One region of the Gottfriedia sp. NPDC057991 genome, then DNA from elsewhere that is predicted to be linked to it. Evidence: riboswitches for the same ligand, from Rfam matches in the RefSeq annotation. Region 1 holds a riboswitch; each other region holds the start of a gene.
What was found. A riboswitch is a leader RNA that binds a small molecule or an ion and turns the genes downstream of it on or off. The one in region 1 is predicted to bind lysine.

Region 1 (3,293 bases):
AAAGTGTTGAAATTGAGTTTACTCGATTAAAGAAATCTACGATTGAGTCCGAATTAAATAAAACGTCTGTTACTAGATTAACTTTTGGTTGCTTTTGCATTGCAACTAAACGATCCTCTAATAAATCGTTACGTTTTTGAATTCTGTCTTGTAAATATGTAATTCTTGCTTTTTTATCTTTAATAATTTCTTCTGTTTCAGAAATTTCTGCTTTTTTTCCTTCTATGTTTTGCTTAGTTGTTTTAATTTGTTGATCTATTTTCTCTATCTCGTTGCTTAATTCTTTAAATTGTGATTGGAACTTATCTACTTCAGCTTGCTTTTTTTCAACTTTGCTATCAGCTAATACTGAAGCATTTGGCGCTAATGATAATACTATTGTACTTGCCATCGCCAGCACTGCTAGTTTTTTTCTTAACATTTCAGCGTTTCTCCTCTCGCTAATCTACGTAAATATTTATACCATAGATTCCCGAAGAGAGTCGCAATTGTTACAATATTGTAATATAAATGATAAATATGTCTTTATATGTCGATAAATTATCATCTTTTATTAAAGGAAACGAAATAAAACACTTCTATATTATATAGAAGTGTCAGTATTGATACAAATAACACAAAAACGTTAATTATCTATCTACGAGAGTTTTCGATGTAAACTCTGTCATTTCGAACTAAATCTTCATATGTTTCGCGACGAACTACTTCTCTTGAAACACCACCTTTAACAAAGACTACTGCTGGGCGACGGATACGGTTATAATTATTAGCCATTGAATAGCCATAAGCACCAGTGCAAGATACGGCTAATAGATCATTGTTTTGTACAACAGGTAAGTTACAATCCCAAATTAGCATATCGCCACTTTCACAGCATTTACCAGCAATCGATACAACTTCTTTATTCTCATCATTTGCTCGATTTGCAAGCATCGCTTCGTATTTTGATCCGTATAATGCAGGACGAATATTATCAGTCATTCCCCCATCAACAGATACATATTTACGAATTGAAGGAAGAGTTTTTGTTGAGCCAATCGTATAAAGTGTTGTTCCAGCTTCACCTACAATACTACGTCCAGGTTCTAACCATAATTCTGGTAATTTGTAGTCTAGCTCTTCACATTGCTGTTTAATAATAGTAGTAATTTTTTCTATATGAATAGCAACAGCTAAAGGCTCATCTTCTGAAGTATAGCGAATACCGAAGCCTCCACCTACATTTAATATTTCAGCTGTAAAGCCTAAATCGTTTTTAAGTCCATTTAAAAAACTCATTAATACATTGATTGCATGAACAAATCCGTCTGGTTCGAAAATTTGAGATCCTATATGTGAATGTACTCCTAATAATTTTAGGTTATTTGAATTTAATGAAACTTCAACTGCTTCATTAGCTTGACCAGACATAATATCGAATCCGAATTTAGAGTCTTCTTGGCCCGTCATTACATATTCATGTGTATGTGCTTCAACGCCTGGCGTAACACGTAATAAGATTGATACTTCTTCATTACGTTGTTCAGCTAAGGCCTGTAAGACTTCTAGTTCAAAGAAATTATCGACTACAAAACAACCGATTTTTGCATTTAAAGCTTCTTCAATTTCTTCAATTGTTTTGTTGTTTCCGTGAAAATGAATTTTCTCAGCTGGATAACCTGCTTGCAAAGCTGTATATAACTCTCCACCAGAAACAACGTCTAGACATAGACCTTCTCTTTCGATTAAGCGGGCTTGTTCAACACATAGGAACGCTTTACTCGCGTAAGCAACCTGATATTTCATTCCCGTTTCTCTTAAAGCTTCGTGGAATTCCCTACATTTTGATTCAATTAATGCTTCGTCATAAATGTATAGAGGTGTACCGTAATTTTTTACTAAATCTACAGTATCACAACCTCCGATTTCTAAATGTCCTTCATTATTAATTCGACTATTACCATGTAAATACATTCGTATTCTCCCTTCAAATCAAATGTAAGATCATTCTAAGAAGCTTCCTTCAATGTATTAGTGTATTAAAAAAGACACATGAAGGATATGTTCATGTGCCTATCGCTTTTAAAAAAGGACTTAGCCAATCACATCTCTTCAATAGCTCTTCACAAACACATGTGACAGTACTACATTTATTAAATGTAGTCCCAGAAATAAAATGTGTGGCAATTTATTTCTTCGGCATAGGATCCTTTCTCATTTCGTCATAGAACCCACAGTTCTCTAAAATGATACTCATATACAATGCAACCTCTACGAATAGACTGTTTTTTTTTATATTAGTCTATGTATAACACAGTCTAAAAATAGATGTCAAACCATTTTTGAATAATATTGTCGATTTATATTCACTTCATACACACAGCTTTTCCTTTTCAAAATAATATCTATAATATAGAATATGTTTTATGCGAGAGAAAAGGTGATTCAAAAATGAAAAATCATTTAAATAAATATAAATTAAATCTAAAAAAAACAAACCACTAACAAACTGTTAGTGGTTTTTCTTTTTTGTTGCCTTATTACAAAACTCTTAACTTAAGTAGAAAAAATTGGACAGGGGTGAATAGATTGCGTTCAAGCAAAATAGCAGTACTTTCAATATGTAGCAACACATTCATCGTTTTATTAAAATTAATTGTCGGGATTTTTACTGGTTCCGTAGCAATTATCTCTGAAGCAATTCATTCTTTATTGGACTTAGTTGCTTCAGTCATTGCATTTTTCTCTGTAAGGATTTCAAACAGACCGCCCGATAAGGAACATCCTTATGGTCATGGTAAGTTTGAAAATATTTCAGGTACAGTCGAAACAATCTTAATATTTGTAGCTGGTATTTGGATTATCATTGAATCTGTTGAAAAGCTACTTCATCCTACCCCAATTAAAATGCCAATAATCGGTGTAGTGGTCATGTTAATTGGAGCGTTAATCAATTGGAGAGTAGGAAAAATCGTTCAAAAAGTAGGAAATGAAACTCATTCTGTTGCAATGCAATCAAACGCTTTGCATTTATTAACAGACGTTTATTCATCACTCGGAGTTGCAGTAAGTTTAATTTTAGTTAGTCTTACTGGTTGGGAATTTCTAGATGCATTGATTGGAATTGGAATCGCAATTTATATAATGAAGGAATCAATCGAACTTGGACGTAAGTCGTTTACCCCCCTACTAGACACTGGACTTTCTACAGATGAATTAAAACAAATCGAAAATGTATTAAATTCTTTTAAATCCCAATTTATCGAATACCATGACTTACGCACGAGACGTTCGGGTGCAGAGGAGCATATAGA
Region 2 (3,293 bases), on a different contig from region 1:
TATTGATTCCACTTTTTTAACGACCCCATGTTTATCACTTAACGCTGCCTGTTCAGTTCTTGTTAGGCTAGCATATGCAATCCCTTGGATATTTTCGTCATTATTTTTTCACAACCAATTACAGAAAGAAGCATAAATGTTATCATTAATATGAAAAAAATTTTTCTCATAAAATCCACTCCCTTACTATATATAATAACATGCAATACATAAAAAAATGTTAAATCATGGTATTTTAGCTTGGTGTTCTAAATTATCGAAAGGTAAAAGTATATAGGAAGTAGAATAGAAATTAATAGAAAAAATTAAACGTGTATGCTCTAGTTATTTATGAGTTATTTAAGCTGGAATTAACTATAAAGGAGGAGGGAATCACATGGGACAAAACAAACATGCACTACATCTTCATAAGCGTTTAAACACTTTGCATACAAAACATAATGAACGAGTTGCTGAGTTTCATAAACAGCACGCGCTTCAGATTGAAAATGGTGAAAATGGAAATGGCTTATTAGCTAAATGGGAAAGATTCATTTATTTCAAAGGAAGAACTGTATTTAAGGCAATTAAGGGAATCGCCAAGTGAAAAGTATGAACATAGGGGATTGGGAAACCATTGCCCTTTTTCATATTTCTGTTCCAAATCGAATAAAAACTTGGTAAAAATCTGCTATTTATCTAAAAAGATCAATCATATCAGCTTCAAGCTAAAGCACTGTTGAGATATCCCCCACCAGCGTCAGTACATTCCCTTTTTTACAATGTAAAAAAAGGGCGCCCCATTCGTCAGTTAATCTGACTTATGAGACAGCCCCATTATTTGTTATTAGCCTTCACCATGTAATCGATAAGCCATGTGGTTTGTTGGACCAACGTATTGATTAAGTGGGAATGAATGACGAATTGCTTCAGTAATGAATTTCTTTGCAGTGTAGATTGCTTCTCTTGGTTCTGCTCCTTTAGCAAGCTCTGCACAAATCGCTGCAGAGTAAGTACAGCCTGCACCGTGTGTATATGTAGTTTCAATTCTGTCAGATTCTAGGTGCTCTATTTTTTCACCGTCGAATAATACATCTATTGCATTTTCATGCTGAATTTTGCTTCCACCTTTAACTAAAACATATTTAGCCCCTAATTCATGGATTATGCGTGCTGCTTCTTCCATTTGTTCAACAGTGCAGATTGGCGGCATTTTAGCTAATTGAGCTGCCTCAAATAAATTTGGTGTTACAACTGTTGAAAGTGGCACTAAAACTTCTCTTAATGCATCATTCGTCTCAGGATGTAGAGCCTCGTCATTTCCTTTACAAATCATAACTGGATCTACAACAACTCGATCTATATTATGTTTTTTTATTGTTTTTGCAGCTAACTCAATTATTTCAGTTGAACCAAGCATACCTGTTTTCATTGCTTGAATACCAACGCCAACAACGATTGTTTCTAATTGTGCTGCAATTGTATCTATATCAATTGGAAATACTTGATGATGCCAATGATTATGTGGATCCATCGCTACTAGAGTTGTAATTGCACTCATGCCATAAACATTACGTTCCTGAAATGTTTTAATATCAGCTTGTAATCCAGCTCCACCACTACTGTCAGATCCCGCAAGTGTCAATGCTTTATAAATTGTCATGTGAAAAATTCCTCCTTTGAATTACATAGAATTATTATACAAAAACATATGTGCTACGTACAAGACATGAGTATCCTGAAGCGAAAATAAAGAAATACATCTTTTAAGTAGAGTCTATTTTTGTCGAAAAATCTATTGACAAACTAGATTAATAGATTGTATATTGAGTTTATAAAAATTAATTTAATATGATCTTTATCTCGTCTGGATAGAGGCGCAGTTTTGATTAGTCGTTACTTTGAGGTTTATGGTACCTGTGAAAAGTAATAAAAGGTGAAACTGCCGAAGTAATAAATTTACCATTTAAATTTATTATTGGGCCTATTGCTGAATAAGCATAGGACTGTCACAAGATTTCTTGTGGAGGGCTATTGAAGAGATGTTGATGCTGTTTGACACATATAATTGAGTCTTAAACACGTGAACATTGCTTCACGTGTTTTTTTGTATTTTACCAGATTTTCCATTCTTTACATATTGACGAAAATACTGAGTAAAATAAACATCATACAACACTTTTATACCGTCCCATTTTCTCGCGTGAAGATAAGATTGCAAGAATCAAGAGGAGGCAATAAGATGGGACAAAAAAACCCTAAAAATGATAAAGTAGTATCGAATACTCACGATGGTTCTTTAAAAAGGGGCCTTAAAGCAAGACATTTAACGATGATTTCAATTGGTGGTTCAATTGGGACAGGTTTGTTTTTAGCTAGTGGAACTTCAATTAGTGAAGCTGGTCCTGGTGGATCTGTTTTAGCTTACGGACTAATTGGTATTATGGTTTATTTCTTAATGACTAGTTTAGGTGAAATGGCGACTTATTTGCCAGTTTCTGGTTCATTTAGTACTTATGGATCTCGCTATGTTGATCCAGCATTTGGTTTTGCTATGGGTTGGAATTATTGGTATAACTGGGCAATCACTTTAGCATTTGAATTATTAGCTTCAGCAATGCTGATGAAATATTGGTTCCCTCATTCTCCAGCAGTATTATGGAGCGGAATCTTTTTAGTGATTATATTAGGTTTAAATTTACTTTCAGTTAAAGGTTACGGTGAATCAGAGTTTTGGTTTTCATTAATTAAAGTTGTAACTGTAATTGTCTTTTTAGTTGTTGGTATTGCAATGATTTTTGGCATTATCAGTGGACATCATGCAGGTTTCAAAAACTTTACTGTTGGAGATGCTCCGTTTCATAATGGATTTTTAGGTGTATTATCAATCTTTATTGTTGCAGGTTTCTCATTCCAAGGTACAGAGTTAATCGGTGTTGCAGCAGGTGAGACAGAACATCCAGAAAAAAATGTTCCAAAAGCTATCCGTCAAATTTTCTGGCGTATCCTTTTATTTTATGTTTTAGCTATTATCGTAATTGGTTTATTAATTCCTTATACAGATCCTGGTCTAATAAAAAATGACGTGGCTGTTAGTCCATTTACTCTAGTATTTGAAAAATTAGGTGTTGCATTTGCAGCCTCTGTTATGAATGCAGTTATATTAACATCAGTTTTATCTGCAGGTAATAGTGGAACTTACGCTTCGACTCGTATGTTATATACTCTAGCAATAGAAGGAAAAGCTCCTAAATTCTTAACAAAAGTAAATAAAAATGGTGTTCCTACAAATGCTTTATATGTAACACTTGCAG
Region 3 (3,293 bases), on a different contig from region 1:
TCATCAAAATCAAGAAATAGTTAATGAAATTGCCCGTTTTCTAAACGGTGGGGAAGACCAAATACGAAAAGAGTTAGAGGCAAAAATGCTTGCTGCATCTGAACAATTAGATTTCGAGCGTGCGAAAGAGTATCGAGACCAAATTGTTTCAATTGAAGCGACTATGGAAAAGCAGAAAATGATGAGTAGTGATTTAGTTGATCGTGATGTATTTGGATATGCGGTTGACAAGGGATGGATGTGTGTTCAAGTATTCTTTGTTCGAAGAGGAAAATTAATTGAGCGAGATGTATCATATTTTCCAATTTACGATGAACCAGAGGAAGAGTTCCTATCATTTATTGGACAATTTTATGAAAAACCACATAATATAAAACCAAAAGAAATTTTTGTACCAGATAAAGTTGATACTGAAATTTTAAAAGCTTTACTAAAAATCCCTGTATTCCAACCAAAAAGAGGTCAAAAAAAGGAACTTGTTGTATTAGCAAATAAAAATGCCAAAATTGGACTCGGAGAGAAATTTAAATTAATCGAGCGAGATGAAGAAAGAACAGTTAAAGCTATAGAAAAACTAGGGGATATTTTAAATATTGAAACTCCGTATCGAATTGAAGCATTTGATAATTCAAATATTCAAGGAACAAATCCTGTTTCAGCTATGGTTGTTTTGATAGACGGAAAACCTTCAAAAAAAGATTACCGCAAATATAAAATCAAAACTGTTGTAGGACCCGATGATTATGATTCAATGCGTGAGGTAGTACGTAGAAGATATTCAAGAGCATTAAAAGAGAATTTACCTTTACCAAACTTAATAATTGTGGATGGTGGGAAAGGACATCTAGCTGCAGTTGAAGATGTACTTCAAAATGAGTTAGGTTTATTCATCCCAACAGCTGGACTTGTTAAAGATGAGAAACACCGCACTTCAGAGTTATTAATAGGACAACCACCTCAAATTGTCCAACTTGGTAGACAAAGCCAAGAATTCTTTTTATTACAAAGAATTCAAGACGAGGTACACAGATTTGCAATTGAATTTTATCGTCAGCTTCATAGTAAATCAATGGTTCAATCTGCTTTAGATGGCATAGCAGGTGTTGGTGGAACAAGAAAGAAAGCCCTTCTTAAACATTTTGGATCAGTCAAAAAAATAAAAGAGGCATCAATCGATGAGTTAATAGCAGCTAAAATGCCAAAAAATATTGCAGAAGAAATTTTTCAGCATTTCCATAAAGAGTGACAAAGTTACCAAAATTTTTATCTTGACACTATTTTCAAAATAATTTATATTTTAGTTAAAATTAAATGATTTTCTCTCGTAATAGAGGTGCAAAACTTAAGAGTATGCTGTCATAGACGTGTGGCGTTGTGATGGACAGTTGAAAGGAAGTTTTGCCGAAACAAAATGAATCCACAATTCATTTTGTTGGGACTGCATTTAAGAAATGTAGTACTGTCGCATAATAATTATGCGGGGAGCTATTGAAGAGATGTTGATGATTTGTCTATTTTATTTACTTGTAAATTAGGCGCGTGAACATTGCTTCACGCGCTTTTTTGTATTCTTTTTTAAGTAAAAAGTGAGGATGAGAAAAATGGGAATTATTGTTCAGAAATTCGGTGGTACTTCAGTAGGCTCAATTGAACGAATTCAGCATGTTGCTGAAACAGTAACCAAATCATATAAAGAAGGAAACCAAGTAGTTACAGTTGTATCTGCGATGGGACATCATACAGACGAACTAGTTAGTTTAGCAGCTCAAATTAGTCCACAAAACAGTAAACGTGAATTAGATATGTTACTTACTACAGGGGAACAAGTTTCGATTTCCTTACTAGCAATGGCAATCCAAGCAAAAGGTTTTAAAGCTATTTCACTAACTGGCTGGCAAGCTGGAATTCAAACTGAATCTGTTCATGGAAATGCGCGTATAGAAACAATTCGTACGGATCGAATTCAACAATTACTTGATGAAGGATATATCGTAATTGTTGCTGGTTTCCAAGGTTTAAGTGACAACAATGAAATTACGACATTAGGTCGTGGTGGTTCAGATACAACAGCAGTAGCATTAGCTGCGAGCTTACATGCAGAACGATGTGATATTTATACGGACGTATTAGGGGTATATACTACGGATCCAAGAGTTGAACCAAGTGCATCTAAATTAAGCCATATCTCTTATGATGAAATGCTAGAGCTTGCAGCTTTAGGAGCAGCAGTTTTGCATCCAAGAGCAGTAGAATTCGCAAAAAATTATAATTTAATTATTCAAGTTCGTTCAAGTCAACATGATGAAATCGGTACATTTATTGGGGAGGAAACACAAATGGAACAACAATCAGTCGTAAGAGGAATCGCATTCGAATCTAATGTAACAAGGATGACTTTAAATGGTTTAAATAACCATGTTGATTTATTACCTAAAATCTTTACTTTACTAGCAAGTGAAGGTATTGATGTTGATATTATTATTCAAAGTGTAACATCAGATAATTTAGTAAATCTTTCATTCTCGATCAAATCTGAAAATATGATGGAAGCAATTACGGTTCTAGAATCGAAGAAAGAATTTTTAGGTTACCGCTCATTTGATTTTGAAAGTGAACTTGCTAAAGTTTCAATTGTAGGTAGTGGAATGGTTTCAAATCCAGGAGTTGCAGCAAAAATGTTTAAATTTTTAGCTGAAAGTGAAATTCCTGTAAAAATGGTAAGCACTTCTGAAATTAAAGTATCAACAGTGGTACCAAAATCAAAATTACAAGAAGCAGTTCATGCTCTTCATAAAGGATATGAATTAGATCGTATTAATGAAGAAGTAGTAGTAGAAAACTAAATAGTAAATAAACCCTTTTAGGCGTACAAATTCTTATATATATATATAGGCTTTGAAATATTGATTTTATCAATATTCATCACGTTCAGAGTTGCTGAGCCGTATAGTATAGAGATGGAGCTTAAAAGGGTTTTTTATTCGTTAAGCGAATAAATTATATAAAGATTCTGTAAATTTAAAATGAGTAAGGCGAACGGCTAAATGGTAATTCAAAGAAGGAGGTATTAATAATGAGGCATAGTTTACTTGTGTACGGATATGGAGAAATTGTGCTACAGTTCGTTCTATTAATACTCGCCATTTTGTTTTTTGTTTCTATTTGTTTATTCTTGTTAAATTCTATTATTAAAGGGGTTAAAAGAAACAAGAATTTTGATGGAATTAGAAGGCAGGATCAAAGTAAGGAAAGGAAAGAGAAGGGGTAGGAAATTAAAAATAATATAATCTCCT

Region 2: it holds a riboswitch for lysine, as region 1 does, so the genes downstream of both, ACFVR2_RS03995 (amino acid permease) here and lysA (diaminopimelate decarboxylase) in region 1, are expected to answer to the same signal.
Region 3: it holds a riboswitch for lysine, as region 1 does, so the genes downstream of both, ACFVR2_RS00230 (aspartate kinase) here and lysA (diaminopimelate decarboxylase) in region 1, are expected to answer to the same signal.

Annotation. Positions count from the first base shown of each region.
Region 1 is NZ_JBHVQN010000012.1:26,219-29,511, reverse strand. Features, by position in the region: gene ACFVR2_RS24475 (C40 family peptidase) at 1-421, opposite strand, end outside; gene lysA (diaminopimelate decarboxylase) at 634-1,953, opposite strand; lysine riboswitch at 2,088-2,261, opposite strand; gene ACFVR2_RS24465 (cation diffusion facilitator family transporter) at 2,569-3,293, shown strand, end outside.
Region 2 is NZ_JBHVQN010000001.1:801,464-804,756, forward strand. Features, by position in the region: gene ACFVR2_RS03980 (hypothetical protein) at 1-12, opposite strand, end outside; gene ACFVR2_RS03985 (hypothetical protein) at 377-586, shown strand; gene pdxK (pyridoxine/pyridoxal/pyridoxamine kinase) at 827-1,642, opposite strand; lysine riboswitch at 1,844-2,021, shown strand; gene ACFVR2_RS03995 (amino acid permease) at 2,222-3,293, shown strand, end outside.
Region 3 is NZ_JBHVQN010000001.1:45,010-48,302, forward strand. Features, by position in the region: gene uvrC (excinuclease ABC subunit UvrC) at 1-1,246, shown strand, start outside; lysine riboswitch at 1,321-1,496, shown strand; gene ACFVR2_RS00230 (aspartate kinase) at 1,602-2,843, shown strand; gene ACFVR2_RS00235 (G protein-coupled receptor family protein) at 3,074-3,268, shown strand.